Regions from separate parts of the Cobetia sp. L2A1 genome, predicted to be linked through region 4. Evidence: predicted binding sites of a transcription regulator. Region 4 holds the regulator's gene; each other region holds the start of a gene.

Evidence for each region. The regulator sigma-54, encoded in region 4, starts transcription at its own class of promoters, with help from an activator protein. The targets are predictions, from matches to a motif close to TGGCACNNNNNTTGCTNT.
Region 1: the regulator sigma-54 is predicted to act here: its motif matches at 2,039-2,056, upstream of codB (cytosine permease).
Region 2: the regulator sigma-54 is predicted to act here: its motif matches at 1,818-1,835, upstream of glnA (glutamate--ammonia ligase).
Region 3: the regulator sigma-54 is predicted to act here: its motif matches at 1,557-1,574, upstream of GQR90_RS02045 (NarK family nitrate/nitrite MFS transporter).

Annotation. Positions count from the first base shown of each region.
Region 1 covers NZ_CP047025.1:2,131,373-2,136,283, reverse strand. Annotated here, with positions in the region: gene GQR90_RS09250 (FdhF/YdeP family oxidoreductase) at 1-1,806, shown strand, start outside; gene codB (cytosine permease) at 2,301-3,590, shown strand; gene GQR90_RS09240 (hypothetical protein) at 3,666-4,592, opposite strand; gene GQR90_RS09235 (EamA family transporter) at 4,711-4,911, opposite strand, start outside.
Region 2 covers NZ_CP047025.1:4,003,969-4,008,879, reverse strand. Annotated here, with positions in the region: gene typA (translational GTPase TypA) at 1-1,329, opposite strand, end outside; gene glnA (glutamate--ammonia ligase) at 1,958-3,364, shown strand; gene GQR90_RS17025 (DUF4124 domain-containing protein) at 3,818-4,429, shown strand; gene glnL (nitrogen regulation protein NR(II)) at 4,693-4,911, shown strand, end outside.
Region 3 covers NZ_CP047025.1:440,733-445,643, forward strand. Annotated here, with positions in the region: gene GQR90_RS02045 (NarK family nitrate/nitrite MFS transporter) at 1-1,351, opposite strand, end outside; gene GQR90_RS02050 (ANTAR domain-containing response regulator) at 1,880-2,485, shown strand; gene GQR90_RS02055 (CmpA/NrtA family ABC transporter substrate-binding protein) at 2,600-3,808, shown strand; gene GQR90_RS02060 (TetR/AcrR family transcriptional regulator) at 3,960-4,580, shown strand; gene preA (NAD-dependent dihydropyrimidine dehydrogenase subunit PreA) at 4,748-4,911, opposite strand, start outside.
Region 4 covers NZ_CP047025.1:797,946-802,856, forward strand. Annotated here, with positions in the region: gene GQR90_RS03430 (RNA polymerase factor sigma-54) at 121-1,569, opposite strand; gene lptB (LPS export ABC transporter ATP-binding protein) at 1,789-2,529, opposite strand; gene lptA (lipopolysaccharide transport periplasmic protein LptA) at 2,533-3,117, opposite strand; gene lptC (LPS export ABC transporter periplasmic protein LptC) at 3,250-3,936, opposite strand; gene GQR90_RS03450 (KdsC family phosphatase) at 3,936-4,505, opposite strand; gene GQR90_RS03455 (KpsF/GutQ family sugar-phosphate isomerase) at 4,657-4,911, opposite strand, start outside.

The DNA of each region.
Region 1 (4,911 bases), 1.3 Mb from region 4:
CGTGCCTTGCCGGAATCGATCGGTATCGGCAAGGCGACGGTGAATCTCGAAGACTTCAAGCAGGCGGATGCCATCTTCATCTTCGGGCAGAACAGCGGTACCAACAGCCCACGGATGCTGGGCGATCTGCATGAGGCACGCGGGCGGGGTGCTGAGGTCGTGACCTTCAATCCGCTGCGCGAACGTGCACTGGTCCGTTTCGCTGACCCGCAATCGCCCAAGGACATGCTCAGTCGTGATGGCGTGGAGATCAGCACCCAGTATCACCAGTTGCGAATCGGCGGTGATCTGGCTGCGATTCAGGCCATGTGCAAGTACGTCATCGAGTCTGATGACACATTGCGTGCGGATGATCCGTATGCGGTGGGGGTTCTGGATCACGACTTCATCGCCCAGCATTCCCATGGCTACGAGGCTTTTGCCAGCCATTGTCGCGCGCTTGATTGGCAGTACCTGGTCGACATGTCCGGTCTCTCGCGTGAGTCACTGGAGAAGGCGGCCAAGACCTACATGGAAGCGGAGCGTGTCATCTGCTGCTGGGGCATGGGCATCACCCAGCATGCCCGCGGTGGCGATACGATCCAGCAGATCATCAATCTGCTGTTGCTACGCGGCAATATTGGCAAGCCGGGGGCAGGCGCCTGTCCGGTACGCGGGCATTCCAATGTACAGGGTGACCGTACCGTCGGTATCGAGAATCTGCCCACCACCGAGATGTTGGACGCCTTCGATCGTGTATTCGACATTCAATGCCCGCGCGAGCCAGGGCATGATGTGTCGGAATGCTGTGAAGCGATACTGCGCGACGAGGTCAAGGCATTCATCGGCATGGGGGGTAACTTCTTTCGTGCCATTCCGGATCAGAAGCGCGTGGTCGAGAAGGTGCGTGAACTGGACATGACCGTGCACATCGCCACCAAGCTCAATCGCAGCCATCTTCAGCCCGGCAAGCACGGTTGGGTGCTGCCGACCCTTGGGCACAGTGAGCGTGACCTCCAGGCAGGAGCCGATGGCAAGGGCGCGGAGCAGACCACCAGTGTCGAGGATGGCATGTGCAACGTGGCGCCATCGCGCGGCGTGATGGCGCCGGCAGACCCGAGCATGCACTCGGAAATTGCCATTGCCTGTCAGCTGGCCAAGGCCACCTTGCCTAGGCATCCCACGCTGGACTGGGATTGGCTGCAGGCCGATTACGCGCGGATTCGTGAGCGCATCGAGGCCGTGTTTCCGCAGATATTCCCCCGCTATAACGCTCGCCTGGCGCAGGGCGGCTTTCATGTTCGTATCGCCCCGCGTGAGCGTATCTGGCATACCGACTCCGGGCGCGCCAACTTCCTGTTTCCCGAAGGCCTGGGGACCGATGAGGAGGGTCTCGACAAGGTAACTCACGAGACGCTGGACATGGACAGTACCTTCCTGTTGATGACGCTACGTGGCCATGATCAGTTCAACACCACGGTTTACTCGAATGATGACCGTTATCGCGATGTCTACGGCACGCGCATGGTAGTGATGATCAGCCCGCAGGATCTCGAGACGCTCGGGCTCGAGGAGGGCCATCGGGTGCGGCTGGAAACCGTGTCGGAGGACGGTGTCGAACGCAGCATGGCCGGCTTCAAGCTCAAGGCCTACGACATCCCGACCGGTTGTCTGGCGGCCTACTACCCGGAAACCAATGACCTGATTCCTCTGGATCACCGTGATGCGCGCAGCAATACACCGGCCTGTAAATCGGTGCCGGTTCGCTTGCGTCTGATGGACACTGAAGAGGTCAATGCCAGTGAAGGTGTGCTAGCCAGTGCTTGATCTGAGAGAAATGAAGTCGGCGACTGGACGTCAGAGTGCGACGTTCGTCAAAAAACTTGATCTTGAACACTAAGTCAAGATAACGACGAGGCTTGCAGTAGAATCAACCCTGGTCAAACGTCAAGTGATGACCCTGACGCTTAAAATGCCGAACGCACCCATGTGGTGCGTTCGGCATTTTCATGCCACAACCCAATGCATTGGGGAGTTTCAGGCGGTAGCCAAAGGAGTTTGGCAAAGCGCATGATCTGCCGCTCAGCCTTGCGATCCGATGAGTTTTCCTGTCGCGCGCGAGTCAGCAACCTGACGCCTGAGACAGCTTTCAAGCGTTGCGCCAGAGGCAACTTGGCAGCTGTGTCGCAAAAACTGGCCTGAATATTGCGATCTGGTACCGTAGCGCCGCTGCAGCCCGCTGGCTGGGCGTCCCTCGCGCAATATGTCCCCACTCATCACGAGACTCGGAAGATTGATGACCGAGCTCCAGGAAGGCACTCATGGCAGAACACGGTAATAGCGCCGCGACAGACGGCGAATCAGGCAATGATTATCCCTTGAGTGAAGTGCCGGCGTCGGCGCGACGTGGGTTGCTCTCCACCTCGATGGTGCTGCTCGGTTTCACCTTCTTCACTGCCACCATGTGGGCGGGTGGGTCATTGGGCGCAGCGTTCGAGCTCAATGAGCTGATGTGGATCATCGTGATCGGCAATCTGTTGCTCGGCGGTTATGCAGCCGCCCTGGCCTATATCGCCTGCAAGAGTGGTCTCAATTCGGTATTGATGGGCCGTCTGTGCTTTGGCGAGAAGGGCAGTCGTCTGTCAGATATCGTGCTCGGCTTCACCCAGATTGGCTGGTATGCCTGGGGTACGGCGACCATCGCCATCGTGCTGGTCAAGACGCTGGGCTTGCCGGAATGGCTGACCACACCGTTGATGGTCATCTTCGGCTTTGCCTTCTGTCTCACGGCGATGGTCGGCTATCGCGGGCTGGACATGCTCTCGCGTGTGGCCGTGCCTGCCATGCTGCTGTTCATTCTGTTCAGCCTCTATACCGGCATGGTGGATATCGGTGGCATGACGGGGCTTGCCGCCATCGTGCCGGCAGACTCCATGAGCTGGACGGCTGCCATCACGGCCGTGATCGGTACCTTCATCAGTGGCGGCACCCAGGCCACCAACTGGAGCCGCTTCGCACGCTCGCCCAAGATTGCCGTGATCGCCACGCTGGCGGCCTTCTTCGTCGGCAATGGCCTGATGGTCGTGACCGGCGCACTCGGCGCGATGATCTACCAGCAAGCCGATATCGTTGACGTGATGATCGCCCAGGGGCTGGTCAGCCTTGCCGTGTTGATGCTGTTCCTCAATATCTGGACGACGCAGGACAACACCATCTACAACTTCGCCATTGCCGGCTGCAACCTGCTGCGCACTCCGCATCGTCAGCGTGTCACTCTTGGTGGCGCGGCCATCGGCACATTGCTTGCGGTACTCGGCATGTATGAATGGTTGATCCCGTTCCTGATTCTGCTCGGCACCTTCATCCCGCCGATCGGTGGCGTCATCATGGCCAATTTCTGGCTTGGGCATAAAGGCCAGTATCCGCGCCTCGCCGAGATGCCGAGTGTCGACTATCACTGGCCGGGGCTCGCTGCCTACGCCATCGCCTGCCTGTGTGCCTGGGCCTCGCCCTTCATGCCACCTGTCGTGGGTGTCCTGGTCGCCTTCATCGTCTACGGTGCACTGCTCAAGCTGATGTCTGTGGAGGTCACCAGCAAGACGGCGGCGTGAGTGACTGAGCCTATGATGTGAAGGGTGGAGGAATATGAAACGCCCAACGAGTCCTAGACTCGTTGGGCGTTGTAATTACCAGTCTGTAAAATCTAATACTCTGTCTAGTCTTAACAAGGTGGCCTTGCTACCTAATATTTCATGCCAATATGCGACTCGATCTCTTTCTTCTCCAGCGCCACTCCATTCAACAATTCTTACATGCTTGCCACCTTCAATAACATGCGGTTGAATGGTTTTATTTAGATGTATATCTTGGCCAGAGTAACCGAATAGTATTACCTCCGTTGCTTCATGTAGTGCTAGTTGTAATTGATGCCAGTATGCTGTTAGTACATTCGAATTAAGAATGGCAGAGCGTTTGTGCTTAACATGAGTTAATACGATATGAGGTCCGTAGCTTTCCATCGCTAAGTATAGACCACTTAACCGAGCTTTTACGGTCTTTGCATCTGCATCAAAAAATAAAGGGGACCCATGAAGATGCATATAGTAGCCAAAGTCTTTGCCATATTTTCTGTTGAAATTTTCAGCCTCGAATCCTCTGCCTAGCATGCCATCTATCAAAGCACTGTCATAGTTTTTGAGGACCTCTGTGTTTATAAATGATTCATATAAAAGTTTGTCATAATTTAACGTTGCAACATGTGATTTGGTAGATTTGACAAACTCTGAAAGTGGCATAGCGAAATGGTTAGGTAGAGCTCCATCAAAGTTATACAGTTCAATTGCAGTTTTGTGGATAAACTTACCAGTAACTATAGGGAATTCAGCGCCATGCTTATTTAGCCATCCACAACATCCACGCCCTAGAGTTTCTAAGCTATTACAGTGTGATGCGACTTGATGCAATATGTCTAATTGCTCTTCACCTCTTGGGCATTCGTCTGTATCTAGACAGGCTTTGATAAGACCTTTTTGTTCATCAGTCAAGAAGTCATCAAGGCTCCACACTTTTTCCAAAGCTCTAGATAGTAAGAAATGATCGCTATCTAGAGCCATGCCAAGTCCATTGCCGAATATTATCAACTTCCTTGTCATGATCGTTCCCTTATAGTTTTGATTTTTGACTATCTCTATTAGGGTTGTAGTCATGTTTAAAGGTGTCAACATTATTTTTTTAATACCTTAACGCTGTGGCTTCACTTGGATTACTAGGCAGGCGGCGATCAGCGCCATGCCCAGCCAGCTGAGCGATTTGTTCTCCGACGATGGTGACTGCGAGCAGCGCGGCGACCAGCGGTTCGAACAGTGCCAACAGGGTAGCCTTGCTGGCGGCAACGGTCTGCAGGCCGTTGCCGAAGATGTTATAGCCGAGGAA
Region 2 (4,911 bases), 910 kb from region 4:
AATCATGAAGTCCAGACGCACACGACCCTTGCCATCCGGGTTCATGTTGGTCATCTCGCCCTTGCGATAGCCAAGCTCTTCCATGATGGAGCCTTGATGCTGCTCTTCACAGTCGATGGTGACTTCTTCGTAAGGTTCCTGCTTCTTGCCGTCGACTTCCTTGATGATGACTTCCGGACGGCCTACGGCCAGTTCGAAGCCTTCACGGCGCATGGATTCGATCAGGACGGAGAGGTGAAGCTCGCCACGACCGGAAACCACGAATTTCTCCGGAGTCTCGCCTTCTTCAACACGCAGGGCGACGTTGTGGATCAGTTCCTGCTCGAGACGCTCACGGATGTTGCGGCTGGTGACGTACTTGCCATCCTGACCGGCGAACGGAGAGTCATTGACCTGGAAGGTCATGGAGACGGTCGGTTCGTCGACGGTCAGCGGCGGCAGCGCTTCGATGGCAGCGTTGTCACAGATGGTGTCGGAGATCGCGAGGTTCTCGATACCGGTGATGCAGACGATATCGCCGGCAGTCGCCTTGTCGGTCTGTACGCGATCCAGACCCATGTGCGTCATGACCTGGCCGATCTTGCCCTTGCGGGTAGCGCCTTCCTTGGTGATGACGGAAACCTGCTGACCCGGGCTGACAGAGCCGCGCTTGATGCGACCCAGACCGATGACGCCAACATAGCTGTTGTAGTCCAGTGCGGAGATCTGCATCTGGAACGGGCCGTTCAGTTCGACCTTCGGCGGCTCGACGATGTCGACGATAGCCTGGAACATCGGGTCCATGCTGTCTTGCAGGTCTTCCGGGTCCATACCCGCAATGCCGTTGAGGGCAGAGCAGTAGATGATCGGGAAGTCGAGCTGCTCGTCAGTCGCGCCGAGGTTGTCGAACAGATCGAAGATCTGGTCAACGACCCAGTCAGGACGTGAGCCCGGACGGTCGACCTTGTTGACGACGACGATCGGCTTCAGACCCTGGGCAAATGCCTTCTGGGTCACGAAGCGTGTCTGCGGCATCGGGCCATCGACGGCATCGACCAGCAGCAGCACGGAATCCACCATGGACATCACGCGCTCGACTTCGCCACCGAAGTCAGCGTGCCCAGGGGTATCCACGATGTTGATGTGGTAGTCGTTCCATTGGATCGCGGTATTCTTTGCCAGAATGGTGATGCCGCGTTCTTTTTCCTGGTCGTTGGAATCCATGATGCGTTCCTGACCCTCGGCCTTGCGGTCCAGGGTGCCAGACTGACTCAGGAGCTTGTCGACCAATGTAGTCTTACCATGGTCAACGTGGGCGATGATGGCTATGTTGCGAAGTTTCTCGATCACGACGGGAACCTGTGCGGAAAATGGGCGCTCGCGTACCGGGCGCTTGTGATTTGGGGCGCATTATAGGGGGCATGGCATGCCTCCTGCCAGCATCCCGAATTCGCAAGCCCTGCTTATAGACGTCATTGAATGGCTTGAGGCGGCCAAATGGTTGTCTCTCAAGTCTTTTCCTTTCTTTTATTCAAGATGAAAAAAACTTGTGAGAGAACCGAAATATGGCGTGAAACTGAAGAAGTGCCTGTAAAACGTCGTGCTATCGTCCAGATCAATGGAGGCAATCATTGATGGATAATACAGTGACGCACCAAGATAGAGCGGCAAGCTTTTTTCGTGCACCAAAATAGATGTTATGGCGTGTCAGAAAGGATTTTTTGCACCTTCTAGGGTCAAATTCTCTGGAAATAAGCGATTATTTACGTTCGATGGATATATTTTTCTTCATTAATTTCATTGGGTTATGATTTTTTTGGGCTGCTTCTGCGCCATTCTGGCACGCTCGCTGCAATGTTAGAGCATCCTGTCTGATGACTGGCATCAAAACGCTGGCCATGAGAGAAAAGAGATACAAACGACAGACAACGCTGACACCAACTGTAAACCGAGCCGCCGGCTCCATCGGAGAATTACCATGGCTGAGAAGACACTTGCCCTGATTGAAGAACACGAAGTCAAGTGGGTTGATCTGCGCTTCACCGACACCAAAGGCAAGGAGCATCACGTCTCCGTCCCGGCGCGCACAGTTGACGACGAATTCTTTGAAAATGGTCAGATGTTCGATGGTTCTTCCATTGAAGGTTGGAAGGGCATCAACGAATCCGACATGATCCTGATGCCGGATGACGGCACTGCCTTCCTCGACCCGTTCACCGAAGACACCACTCTGGTGCTGCGTTGTGATGTCATCGAGCCGGCTACCATGCAGGGTTACGAGCGTGATCCGCGCTCTGTTGCCAAGCGCGCCGAAGAGTTCCTCAAGTCTACTGGCCTGGGCGACACCGCCTTCTTCGGGCCGGAGCCTGAGTTCTTCATCTTCGACGAAGTTCACTGGAAGAACGAGATGAACGGCTCAATGTTCAAGATCTCTTCCGATGAAGGTGCATGGGCGACTGATTCCACTCCGGAAGGCGGCAATCTTGGCCACCGTCCGCGTCTGAAAGGTGGTTATTTCCCGGTACCGCCGGTCGACAGCTTCCACGATATCCGTGCCGCCATGTGCAACACGCTGGAAGCGATCGGTCAGGAAGTGGAAGTTCATCACCACGAAGTGGCGAACGCAGGTCAGAATGAAATCGGCGTCAAGTTCAACACCCTGGTGAAGAAGGCTGACGAAGTTCAGGAACTCAAGTACGTGGTTCACAATGTCGCGCACGCTTACGGCAAGACCGCGACCTTCATGCCCAAGCCGCTGGTAGGTGACAACGGTTCTGGCATGCACGTTCACCAATCCTTCTGGAAGGGTGGCGAGAACCAGTTCGCTGGTGAAGAGTATGCTGGTCTGTCTGAAATGGCGCTTTACTACATTGGCGGCATCATCAAGCACGCCCGTGCTCTGAACGCCTTCACCAACGCGTCCACCAACTCCTACAAGCGTCTGGTCCCGGGCTTCGAAGCGCCGGTCATGCTGGCTTACTCTGCTCGCAACCGTTCTGCCTCCATTCGTATCCCGTACACCGCGAGTGCGAAAGGCAAGCGCGTCGAGGCACGCTTCCCTGATCCGACAGCCAACCCGTACCTGGCATTCTCCGCGATGCTGATGGCTGGTATCGACGGTATCAAGAACAAGATTCACCCGGGCGACGCGATGGACAAGAACCTCTACGACCTGCCGGCCGAAGAAGCAAAATCCATCCCGACCGTGGCCGAGAGTCTCGAACAGGCAATGGAAGCACTGGACGGCGATCGTGAGTTCCTGACTCAGGGTGGCGTCTTCACCGACGACATGATCGATGCCTACATCGAACTGAAGGGCGAAGATGTCCAGCGCCTGCGCATGGCGACTCACCCGCTCGAATTCGACATGTACTACAGCGTCTAATCACGCTGCCTGTAAGTCCAGTGCGGTCTTTCTCGCTATGCCAGTCGTAAGCGATAGGCGATAGTGGAGAAGATAACGACAGGGCCATACCGAAAGGTATGGCCCTGTTTTATTGCGTCTCTGTTTTTGATGGCCATGTTTCATGGCGGCAGCTGAACGGTCGAGCTCAATGAGCGTCGACATGGCGACCCTGCACGACAGGCGATGTGATGATAGACCTTTCTTGGGAAATCCAATGCTGGCGTCAACGCGGTAAGCTTTGTAACTTGGCAGTAGGTCAACGTATTTACTCAACCAACTTGCAGAAGCTGTACGCGGCTTCTGGCCTCCCATGACTCTTTCAGGAATCTTCGGATGTGGCCTTTCGTATCCGCTTTATCTGTCGGTAGTACTGCGACTGAACATAGATCGTTATCAGACTCGCTCGCGCGCACTCAAGTAATGAGCGGCCCAATGGGCTGCCTGTTACTGGCGTTGTTGCTGGTATTGCCAAGTGTGTCATTCGAGGTTCAGGCGGCTCAGGTCTACCGTCATGTGGATGCCAATGGCAATGTCGTGTTCAGTGATCAGCCTGCTGGAGGTAGCAAGGTGAAGCTGACACCACTGAGCGTCGTGCCGTCTGCAGAGTCGTCTGGTGTACCGCGTTCATCGTCTGCGCGTGTCGCGCCATCATCCGAGTCGTCTTCCTCGCGGACCCGCGTGGCGCCAGCGGTGGATGTGCGCTTCCGGGGCTATACTCGCTTTGCCATACAGAGCCCCGCCAATGAGGAAACCTTGCCTACTGGTCAGGCCGGAAACCTGGCCGTGCGTCTTGGTATCGAGCCAGCATTGCGGCCGGGGGACAAGGTACGCGTGACCGTCGATGGTGCACCGTCGCAGTCGGCAATGAACAGCAGTGTGTTCATGGTGCCTGCACTGGCGCGAGGCAAGCATGTCATTCAGGCTGAGTTATTGGATGCCTCAGGTCGCGTCCGTCAGACCAGTGAGCCACGCGTCATCTATGTGCAGCGTGCCAGTGTCAATCTGCCGCGCAACCCCAACAATCCTGCGAATAGCGGGGGCTGATTGGTGCTCGCGTCAATTAGCATGAATATCGACAGGCCGCCTTCGGGCGGCTTTTTCATTTTTTGGGAGTCAGCATCGCTGACGGATGTGCAGGTAAAATTATGGCGGACATGGCAGTCCATCTCATGGGTGCACCATAATGATGCAATGGGTGAGGTGTGATATGACGTGCACAGCATCGGATGCCACACACACGGCACCTGCACCAGACTGGCGCGGTTATTGCAGAACAGGGAGACGTACCGCGAATGGCGAATAAACTCATGCATCAACGACTGCTCGAACACCTCAATACTGCTGTAGTGGTGCTGGATGCACAGCTGCGAGTGGTATGGATGAACCCGGCGGCAGAGACATTGCTGGCGGTCAGTCTGGTGCGCGTCAAGGGCCACACGCCAGAGCATCTGACGGGTATGGATGCCGACCCTATCAAGGTCTTGCGCAAGGCGCTTGATGAGCAGCACCCCTACACCCAACGTGAA
Region 3 (4,911 bases), 360 kb from region 4:
AAGCCGGTTGTTGCGTGCTGTCCTGCTTGCGGTCTTCGACTGCCGCCTGATAGGCGCGACCTTCCTCGGCCTCGGTGGCAGCGCTGAAGCGTACCAGCAGCGCGAACAGCGAGATCACGATCACGCCCATGCCCAGATACATCAGGCCTTCTTGATAGGACAGCTCCTCGCTGCGAAACAGGAAGCCTGCCGCTACCGCACCGGCATTGCCGCCGGCGCCAACGATGCCGGCCACTGCGCCCAGCGCCTTGCGGTTGATGAACGGTACGATACCGAAGGTGGCGCCTTCTGCCATCTGTACGAACAGGCTGAACACCAGCATGATGCCGATGGCCACGGCGAGGGTTTCCATCTGCGCGAAACCAACCAGCGCTACGCCTTCACACAGCAGGGCGATGAACAGCCAGCGTACGCGGCCTTTCAGCCCTGACTGGCGTGCAAACAGGTCAGAGAATACGCCGCCCAGGGTGCGGGCAAACAGGTTCATCAGGCCGAACAGGCCGGCGATGAGGCCAGCGGTGGCGAGATCCAGCTCGAAGTGATCGAAGAAGTAGATGGCGGCGACGTTGTTGATGGTCAGCTCGACACCGAAACAGGCGCCATAAACGAGGAACAGTGCCCAGACACGAATATCGCGTGCTGCCGCGCCGAAGGTGGCGCGCATGCTGTATTCCTTCTCGGCCTTGGGCAGTTCACCGCGTTCACGCAGCTCACTGAAGTTGCCGTCCGGGGCATCCTGAGTGAAGAAGTAGTACGCGATACCGGTCAGGAACAGCACGATGCCCGGTACGACCATCGCCAGGCGCCAACCCAGTGTCTGCTCGACGCCCAGCATCAGCAGGCCAGCCATCACCAGCGGCATCAGAATCTGCGTGGTACCGCCGCCAAGGTTGCCCCAACCCGCGGTAGTGGCATTCGCGGTGCCGACGACATTCGGACCGAACATCACTGAGGTGTGGTACTGGGTAATCACAAAGGAGGCGCCGATGGCACCGATCGCCAGGCGGGCAAGGAAGAAGGATTCGAAGCTGTCGGCAAAACCGATGCACATCACCGGCAGAGAGCCAAGACACAGAAGCCAGGTGTAGGCCTTGCGTGGCCCGATGCGATCGCAGAGTACGCCAATCGCAAGCCGTACAATGACGGTGATCGCGACCGAGGCGATGATGGTGTTGCCGATCTGGGTCTTGGTCAGGCCGAGGTCGTCACGCACCACCGCCATCAGCGGCGCGATACCGAACCAGCCAAAGAAGCAGACGTGAAAGGCGAACCATGACATGTGGAAGGCGCGCATCTGCGGCGTTTTCAGGCTGAACAGCCGGATGCGGTTGGCCTTGTTGCGAATATCCATGAGTGCGGGCTCCTGATGCAGCGTCGAGACCGAGCACACGGTGAGTGCGCTCAGAGAGTGGTCGAACGGCTGTTGAGAACAGCAGGGCTGCCTCGTCGTTGAGGTGCCGGGTTCGACGCACTCGTACTCATGGGAGCCTGGTCTACGTCATGGGCATCACGGTGAGAGCGGGGGATAACAGCTCTCGCGGGACGCTGGGTAGGACAAAGCAAGGACCGCGCCACTTGTGCCGGTAATGAGGGGGTAAGGCAAGCAATATCAATGAGTTGGTGATATATCATCGCGGCGACCATTGACGGTGCTAGCGCGATGAGCTCTGCGTCGTGCCCGTCTGCGGTGCGTGACGATGCTGTGGCGTACCAGTCTGGCGCACGGGGTGATGATTGCATCTGCTTGCGTCATTGCTGTGCAGGCCAAGGGCTGCGCAAAGCGCGCAACCGCAAGGTTGCACCAGCATGCGGCATGATTCCTGCAGTGTCAGGCCATGTGGAAAAGTTGCCTGACACGTTTTGCCGAGGAAACCCTGACATGCCCGTGACTGTGCTGATCGTCGATGTTCGCAGCGAGCGTTCCGCCGCATTGGAGCAGGCGTTGTTGAGCGCTGGCTTTGAGGTGGCGCTGCGCGTTGATGAGCACGAAGATCTGCATGCGCTGGTCGAGCAGCATCAGCCGGATGCGGTGATCATCGACGCTGACCTGCCGAGCCGCGATACGCTGGAGCACCTCGGTCAGCTGGGGCGTCGTTATCCCAAGCCGATGATCATGCTGGCCAGCGAGGATGCGCCGGACCTGGTGCGACAGGCAGCAGGCGCCGGGGTGTCGGCCTATGTCGTCGACCATGTGATGCCGGCGATGGTGCGCACGATGGTGGAGGTCGCCATCACCAGTTTCGAGGCACACCGCGCCTTGAAGGGGGAGCTCCATCGCACCCAGACCACGCTGATTCAGCGGCGTAGCGTTGATCGTGCCAAGGCATTGGTCATGGAGGCGCGCGGACTGGGTGAGGATGCGGCCTATCAGTACCTGCGCAAGACCGCGATGAATCGCCGCCTGGCACTGCACGAACTGGCCGATGAGCTGCTGAAAGCCACCCGTCGTGCTGACAGTGGCCGCTCTGGTGGTGGTCGCCCGTGAGCATGCTGTTCTGTTCGATCGTTTCTGGTTCTGTCGTTTCTGGTTCTGTCGTTTCTGGTTCTGCTATTTTCTGCTCTGTTGTTTCTTGCTACGTCTGCCCATGAGGTGTCTGTGATGCTCAGTGATGCACCCTTGAATGATCACCAGCTGACGCTGGGACTGATGCCGCTCAATGATGCTGCGCCCTTCGTGGTGGCCGAGCAGCTGGGATTTTTCCGGGATGAAGGGCTCGCGGTCACGCTCAAGTGGCAGCCGTCCTGGGCTGCACTGCGTGATGACCTGCAGACAGGTGTCTTGCAGGGGGCGCAGATGCTGGCCTTGATGCCATTGACCTCAACGTTGGGGCTGGACGGTCGCGCGACACCGATCATCAGCGCAATGACGCTGAATCTGGGCGGCAATGCCATCACCTTGTCACGCTCGCTGATGGCGACGTTGGCGGAAGAAGAGCATGTGCTTGATAGCCCTCTGGCGATTGCCTGTGCGCTGGGCGAGCACGTCAGACGGCGTCGTCAGCGCGGTGAAGCACCGCTGAGACTCGCGAGCGTGCATCCGTTCTCCTCGCATCGCTATCTGCTGCGGTATTGGCTGGCGGCGGGCGGGATTGACCCTGATTCACAGATTGATATGCGCGCGGTGGCCCCGCCACTGATGGCAGCGCAACTCGCTTCGGGCATCCTGGATGGTTTCTGTGTCGGTGAGCCGTGGAACAGTCTGGCCAGTGTGCAGGGCATGGGGCAGGTGGTCGCTGGTAGTCATGATATCTGGCGCTTCGGGCAGGAAAAGGTGCTGGGCGTGCGGGAAGACTGGGCGGAGCAGCATCCGGTGGCGCATCAGGCGCTGATACGCTCGCTACTCAAGGCCTGTGCGTGGCTGGACCGCCCTGATAATCGTCAGCAGGCCGCTGCCTGGCTGCATGATGAAGGCTTGCCCGAAGTGCCGATGTCAGTGATCGCGCGCGGGCTTGCGGATGTCGATGTCGAGCAGTCGGTGGAGAATTTTCAGCAATCCAATGCCGGGTGGACGATCTTCCATCGTTACGCCGCCAATTTCCCGTGGCGCTCGCACACTCGCTGGTACGTTTCCCAGATGCAGCGTTGGGGACATTTGCATGGCATCAGCGAGCATGATCTCGCGGAGACACTGACACGCTGTGTGCGGCCGGATCTCTATCGCATCGCCGCACGTGGGCTGGGCATGGTCGTGCCGGCAAGCGATGAACGCAGCGAAGGCAATCATCCCGCGCCCTGGTGGCTGAGCGGTGAGGCGGGGCAGATACCGATGCCGGAAGATGGCTTCATCGACGGTGCCGTCTTTGAGTAGCAGAGCCGTCTTTGAGCAGCCGAGTCGGGTATTGAGCAGCAGGGTGGCAGTCGTTGACGAGAAATGAGCATATGAAACCTGACTGCTCAGACATGCTGACACGAGTGTGTGATATTCTGAAACCACTGCCAGCACCGTGTCAGGGGATCGCATGACCACTCGCAAGTCTCAGATTCGCAAGGATAATGTCGGGCGTATTTTGCTCGCTGCCGAGAAGGTATTCGCGCTCAAGGGCTATGTCGGCGCCAGCATGGTCGATATTGCCGCTGAAGTAGAGCTGCCCAAGTCAAATCTGCATTACTACTTCAGTACCAAGGAGGCCCTCTATCGCGCTGTGCTCGATGGCCTGTTGGCGTTGTGGAAGGAAGATGCGCTGTGCTTTGAGGCCTACGACGACCCTCAGCTGGTGCTCTCCACCTATATTCGCGCCAAGATGATGCACTCGCGTCAGCGCCCGTATGGCTCCAAGGTGTGGGCCAGCGAAATCATGCAGGGTGCGCCAGTGCTGGGCGAGGAGCTGACGGTCTGGCTTGATGAGTGGGCCGAGATGAAGAAGTCGCGCCTGCGTAGCTGGATTGCCGACGCGCGTATCGACAATGTCGATGCCTCCGCTTATCTCTACATGATCTGGGCCAGCACCCAGCACTACGCCGACTTCGATCACCAGATCGCTGTCCTCAATCATGGCCATGCACTGAGTGACCGTGAGTTCGAGCAAGCGGTACAGAATGTCACGCGCGTATTGTTGAAGGGCGTGGGGCTTTCCGCATGAGGAAAGCATCGATAATGATTAGTTGTTAGCTTTTTGATAACAATTCACGCTTTCTGTTGGTTGGTGAGTGGGTGCAAGAAAGGGCTGCCATTGCTGGCAGCCCTTTTTGGTTTGCGCTCTTCACGTGCTTTGTCTGACGGTCAGGTGGCCTGCGCTTTCGTACAGGATCAGGCGGCGCGGTGCGGGTTGCGCGGGTCTTCCATCCAGTTCATGTACGGCTTGCCGGTGTCCTGCACTTCCATGGTGATGCAGTCATCGACCGGGCAGGTAATCTCGCACAGATTGCAGCCCACACAGTCAGCATCCTTCACCTCATATTTGGCGGTGCCGT
Region 4 (4,911 bases):
ATATCTTGGTAGAAAGCCGACGACTTTCACGCACGTCGGCTGGCCATCATGCGGATATTGACGATAGGGGAGGCCATGACAGAGAGGCCGTAGTCGAAGGGCGGCCTCTCTGTCATGTAATCAAGCGAGTCGCTTGCGCTCACTGGAAGACGGAATGCCCATGGCTTCGCGATATTTGGCGACGGTGCGGCGCGCGACTTCAATGCCATCGCTGGCGAGTAGATCGACCAGCCGTGAATCCGACAGCGGTTTTCGCGCTGGTTCGTCTGCAATCAATTTGCGGATGCGCGCACGAATGGCCGTGCTGGAATGCGCATCACCATTGCCGTTACCACCGACCTGGCTCGAGAAGAAGAACTTGAGTTCGAAGACGCCGCGTGGTGTATGAATGTACTTTTGCGTCGTGACGCGAGAGATGGTGGATTCGTGCATCTCGACTACCTCGGCAATATTGGCGAGGATCAACGGCTTCATGCCTTCCTCGCCTTGCTCAAGAAAGTCGATCTGCCGCGTCATGATCTCACGCCCGACCTTGAGCAGCGTGTCATTGCGTGACGAGAGACTTTTCATCAGCCAGCGCGCTTCCTGAAGATTATCCTTGAGAAAGGTGTTGTCTACTGACTTGTCTGCCCGTTTGATGAGCGCTGCATAGTCTGGCTGTATACGCAGCTTCGGGAGTGCCTCGGGATTGAGCTCCACTTGCCAGCCGCGCCGGGTATGGCGTACCAGCAAGTCGGGTATCACGTAGTCACTGGCGGGCTCCCCCCAGGCAGAAGCTGGCCGTGGGTCCAGTGCTCGTATCAGCCGGATGACGTGATCCAGCTCGTCATCATCCAGCCCCAGGCGGCGCTTGAGTAGCTTGCGATCATCGTTCCCTAGTGCTTCGAGAAACTGGCGTACCAGGCGGCGAGCTTGAGCAAGCAGTGTCAGGTCATCGGGCAGCAAGGCCAGTTGTAGCAGCAAGCATTCGCGTAGATCACGCGCAAAGACGCCGGTCGGATCGAACTGCTGCAGGCGGAGCAGGACCTGCTCAAGCTCCGATGCTTTGAGGCCAGACAGCCCTTGTCCACGTAGACCATCGACGAGCTCATCAAGCGACAGGCTCAAGTAGCCTGCGCCGTCCACGGCATCTATCAGGCTTTCCGCCATCTGCCGTTCACGGTCGTCGAGGTCGGTCATTGCCAACTGCCAGCGTAGATGATCTTGCAGGCTTTCTACACTCGTGTTGCGCTCGAAATCCTGGCCGTCATCACTGCCGCTACTGCTTCCCGAGTTTGTCAGGCTGCCAGCATGATCCTGATAGAGGTCCGACCAGTCGCTATCGAGAGGATATTCTTCCGGGATATCACTACTTGTTTCAGCTGAAGAGATTTCGCTCGCATCCTGAATCTCGACGACTTCCAGCGCCTCATAGTCCTCGTCGAGTTCCAGCATGGGATTGGACTCGAGCGCCTGTTGGATTTCCTGACGCAGGTCGAGCGTCGACAACTGTAGCAGCTGAATGGCCTGCTGCAGTTGTGGCGTCATGGTCAGTGAAGTGCCAAGGCGGAGTTGCAGGGTGGGTTTCATGGGGCTATCGATTCACGGCAAAGGAACGTGCTTCTACGCTATACCGTGGGTCGGGGCACTGACAAGGGGCGAAAGAAATTATTCAAGCAACTTGCATGCCATGTTTCAACGAAGGTGGTATGGACGTCATGCTCAAGGCTGATGTTCATGATGATATATCAGCCCTGAGCATGCACTGCGTGCGCGAAGGTGCGCTCGCCAGAGGGGTTTGCCAATGGACTACAGCTTGAACTCATGCCCCAGATACACGTCACGCACCTGCTGATTGGCCAGAATGGTTTCAGCATTGCCATGCGCAATGATCTGGCCGTCGCCAACGATATAGGCGGTATCGCAGATATCGAGCGTCTCACGGACGTTATGATCCGTGATCAGTACACCAATGCCGCGATCACGTAGCTGGCGTACGATGCTCTTTATCTCGCCTACCGAGATGGGATCAACGCCGGCAAAGGGTTCATCCAGCAGCACGAAATCCGGTTCCGTGGCCAGTGCCCTTGCGATTTCGACGCGACGGCGTTCGCCGCCAGACAAGCTCATGCCGCTACTGGCGCGAATGTGAGAAATGCTGAAATCGTTCAGCAGTTCTTCAAGGCGTGCCTTGCGCCCGTTGCGATCGAGATCCTTGCGTGTCTCTAGAATCGCCATGATGTTGTCGGCGACGGACAGCTTGCGGAAGATCGAGGCTTCCTGCGGGAGATAGCCGATGCCGGCGCGTGCGCGCAAATGCATGGCGGAGTCGGAAAGGTCATTGTCATCAATGGTGACGCTGCCCGCATCGGCGCGCACCAGGCCGACGATCATGTAGAACGAGGTCGTCTTGCCGGCCCCATTGGGCCCCAACAGACCCACGATATCGCCCTGACGAATCTCCAGCGAGATATCCTTGACCACCTTGCGGCCCTTGTAGGCCTTGGCAAGGTGGCGTGCGCTGAGTGTACGGAGAGGAGCGGCAGTCATGACTTAGTTTTCCTTGCTGGCATTGGTGCCGCGCGGCGTCAGCGTCATGTGCACACGAGAACTGCCGTCGGTCTTCTGCGTGGTATCACTGCTGTTATTGGCATTGACCTGACGCTTGTCGAGGAAATACTCCACGTAACCGCCTTCGAAGGTGTCAGCATCTTTTTCGAGGCGCGCATTGCCTACCAGCTCCACCCGACGCTCCAGCGCGTGATAGAGAATGGTATCCGCCCACCCCTTGACCAGCTTTTCGTTCGGGTTGGGTTGTTGTTCCATATAGGCTCGCTTGCCTGTTGCCTTGACCAGAGATATCTCGCCACTCTTGGCACGGCTGATGTCAACACGACTGGCATCCAGTTTCATGCTGCCTTGTCGCATTTCGACACTGCCGGTATAGACAGCAGTACCCGCCTTGTCATCCAGCGACAGGGAATCGGCGGCGATGTCGATACGCTGATTGGCATCACTGTCGAGCGCCAGTGCTGTTGGTGCAGCCATGGACATGCCAAGCGCCAGGCATAGGGCCATGGCACTGGTGTTGAGGGTGTGGCGCCAGGCCGACAAGGGCTTGAGAGTCGTTGAAGTCATGGGATGCTCCTTGGCAGAACTGGGTATGTCTTCTCGATCGGACATGCTGTCGGGAAGCAGGGAATGGGGGTTATCAGGCTGGCAGCGTACGTCAGCAACTCGTTACGCCAATCATGTGCCAGGAGATAGTGACTACTGACTGGCTGAAGGTGCAGCTTCGAAGGTGCTGTTGATGCGCTCTTCGCTATCGGTTGAGGCAGCATCGCTATCGTCGTCGATTTGCTCTGCTTCCTTGCTGGCTGCGCTCTTGCCCTTACCAGGCTGGAGCGTACCGCGGACACGACCGTCCAGCACAGCGGAGTCCTTGGATAAGTCCGCACTGAAGCTGTTGCTTTCGATCTGCTGACCATTCTGGGTAATGATGACGGGGACGTCGCTCCAGGCGCGGTTCTGTTCGCGGCTGTAGTTCAGTACGTCCGTATTCAATGTCCAGGCATCGGAAGGCTGGCGCAATGTGGCGTCACCCTCTAGCGTGAAGGTGTCTCCACCGGCGCTGAGAATGCCGCGCTTGCCAGTGGCATACCAACGCCGGTCTTCGCTATCGTTGGTGCGAATCTTGGGTGCCTCGGCGTAGGTAACGTCATCCTCGGGCGTATGTTCGATGCGCGGGGAGGTCATGGCCTGAAAAGGCACACCCCGCGCATCGAAGCGTGTCATGTCAGCCCCGTCGAGATAGTAGTCCGGCTCATCACTGTTGGCCTGTGTGTCTACGGCGGATTCAAGGCTGTTGCGCTGCTCGATCAGGGCGAGTACGCCCCCGACCAGCAGCAATAGCAGCAGCAACCACAAGCGCGGAGAAGGACGGGGCAGACGTAACATCAGGCGCGCGACCCCTGTAGATAGGTATCCAGTACTGACGCCCAGTGTCCCTGCGCCTTGAGCAGTAGATCACAGATCTCGCGCACGGCGCCGTCGCCGCCCTGGCGAGTCGTCACCCAGTTGGCTTCGCTCAATACATAGGGCATGGCATTGGGCACACTGATGCCAAGCCCGACGCGACGGATGGCTTCGCGATCTGGCAGGTCGTCACCACAGTAGGCGACCTGATCGAGCTCGATATCGTTATCACGGCACAGCTGAGTGAGTGCGACCAGCTTGTCCTCGCGCCCCTGGATGACATCATGAATGCCGAGTTCCTTGGCGCGTCGCTCTACCATTGGTGACGTGCGTCCGGTAATCAGCGCGACAAGGATACCACTGCGCAGAATCAGTTTGAGACCATGGCCATCCTGGACGTGAAAGCTCTTGGTTTCCACGCCATTGGCGTCATAGTGCAGATGATTGTCAGTCAGCACCCCATCCACATCCAATGCCAACAAGCGTACGTGACGCGCACGATCGATGATGTCCTGTGGATAGTCTTCCGGCAGGAAAATGTTCTCATTCATGATGTTTCTCCTCGCACTCCGTGCGTACTTGGCGCTGCCCCGTGAACGGCTGATGGCTTGGTGAAGCATGGTAGCTGCACGTGGTGGCCGTGATGACATCGATCTCTGCATCATATTGATGCCTTGGAAGACAGCACTCACGCCCAGTGGTTCAGATCACGCCGCTGGCCAGCAGGCCGTGCATATGGATTGCCCCGATAGGGTGCTCATCCTCATCACAGACTACCAGAACGCTGATACGGTTTTCTTCCATGATGCGTACCGCCTCTGCGGCCAGCATGCTGGCACGGATGGTCTTGCCGCCGCGTGTCATGACATCATCGACCTTGAGCGCGCGTAGATCGCCATGTTGATCCAGTGTGCGGCGCAGGTCACCATCGGTATAGACGCCGACCAGATGTTCGTC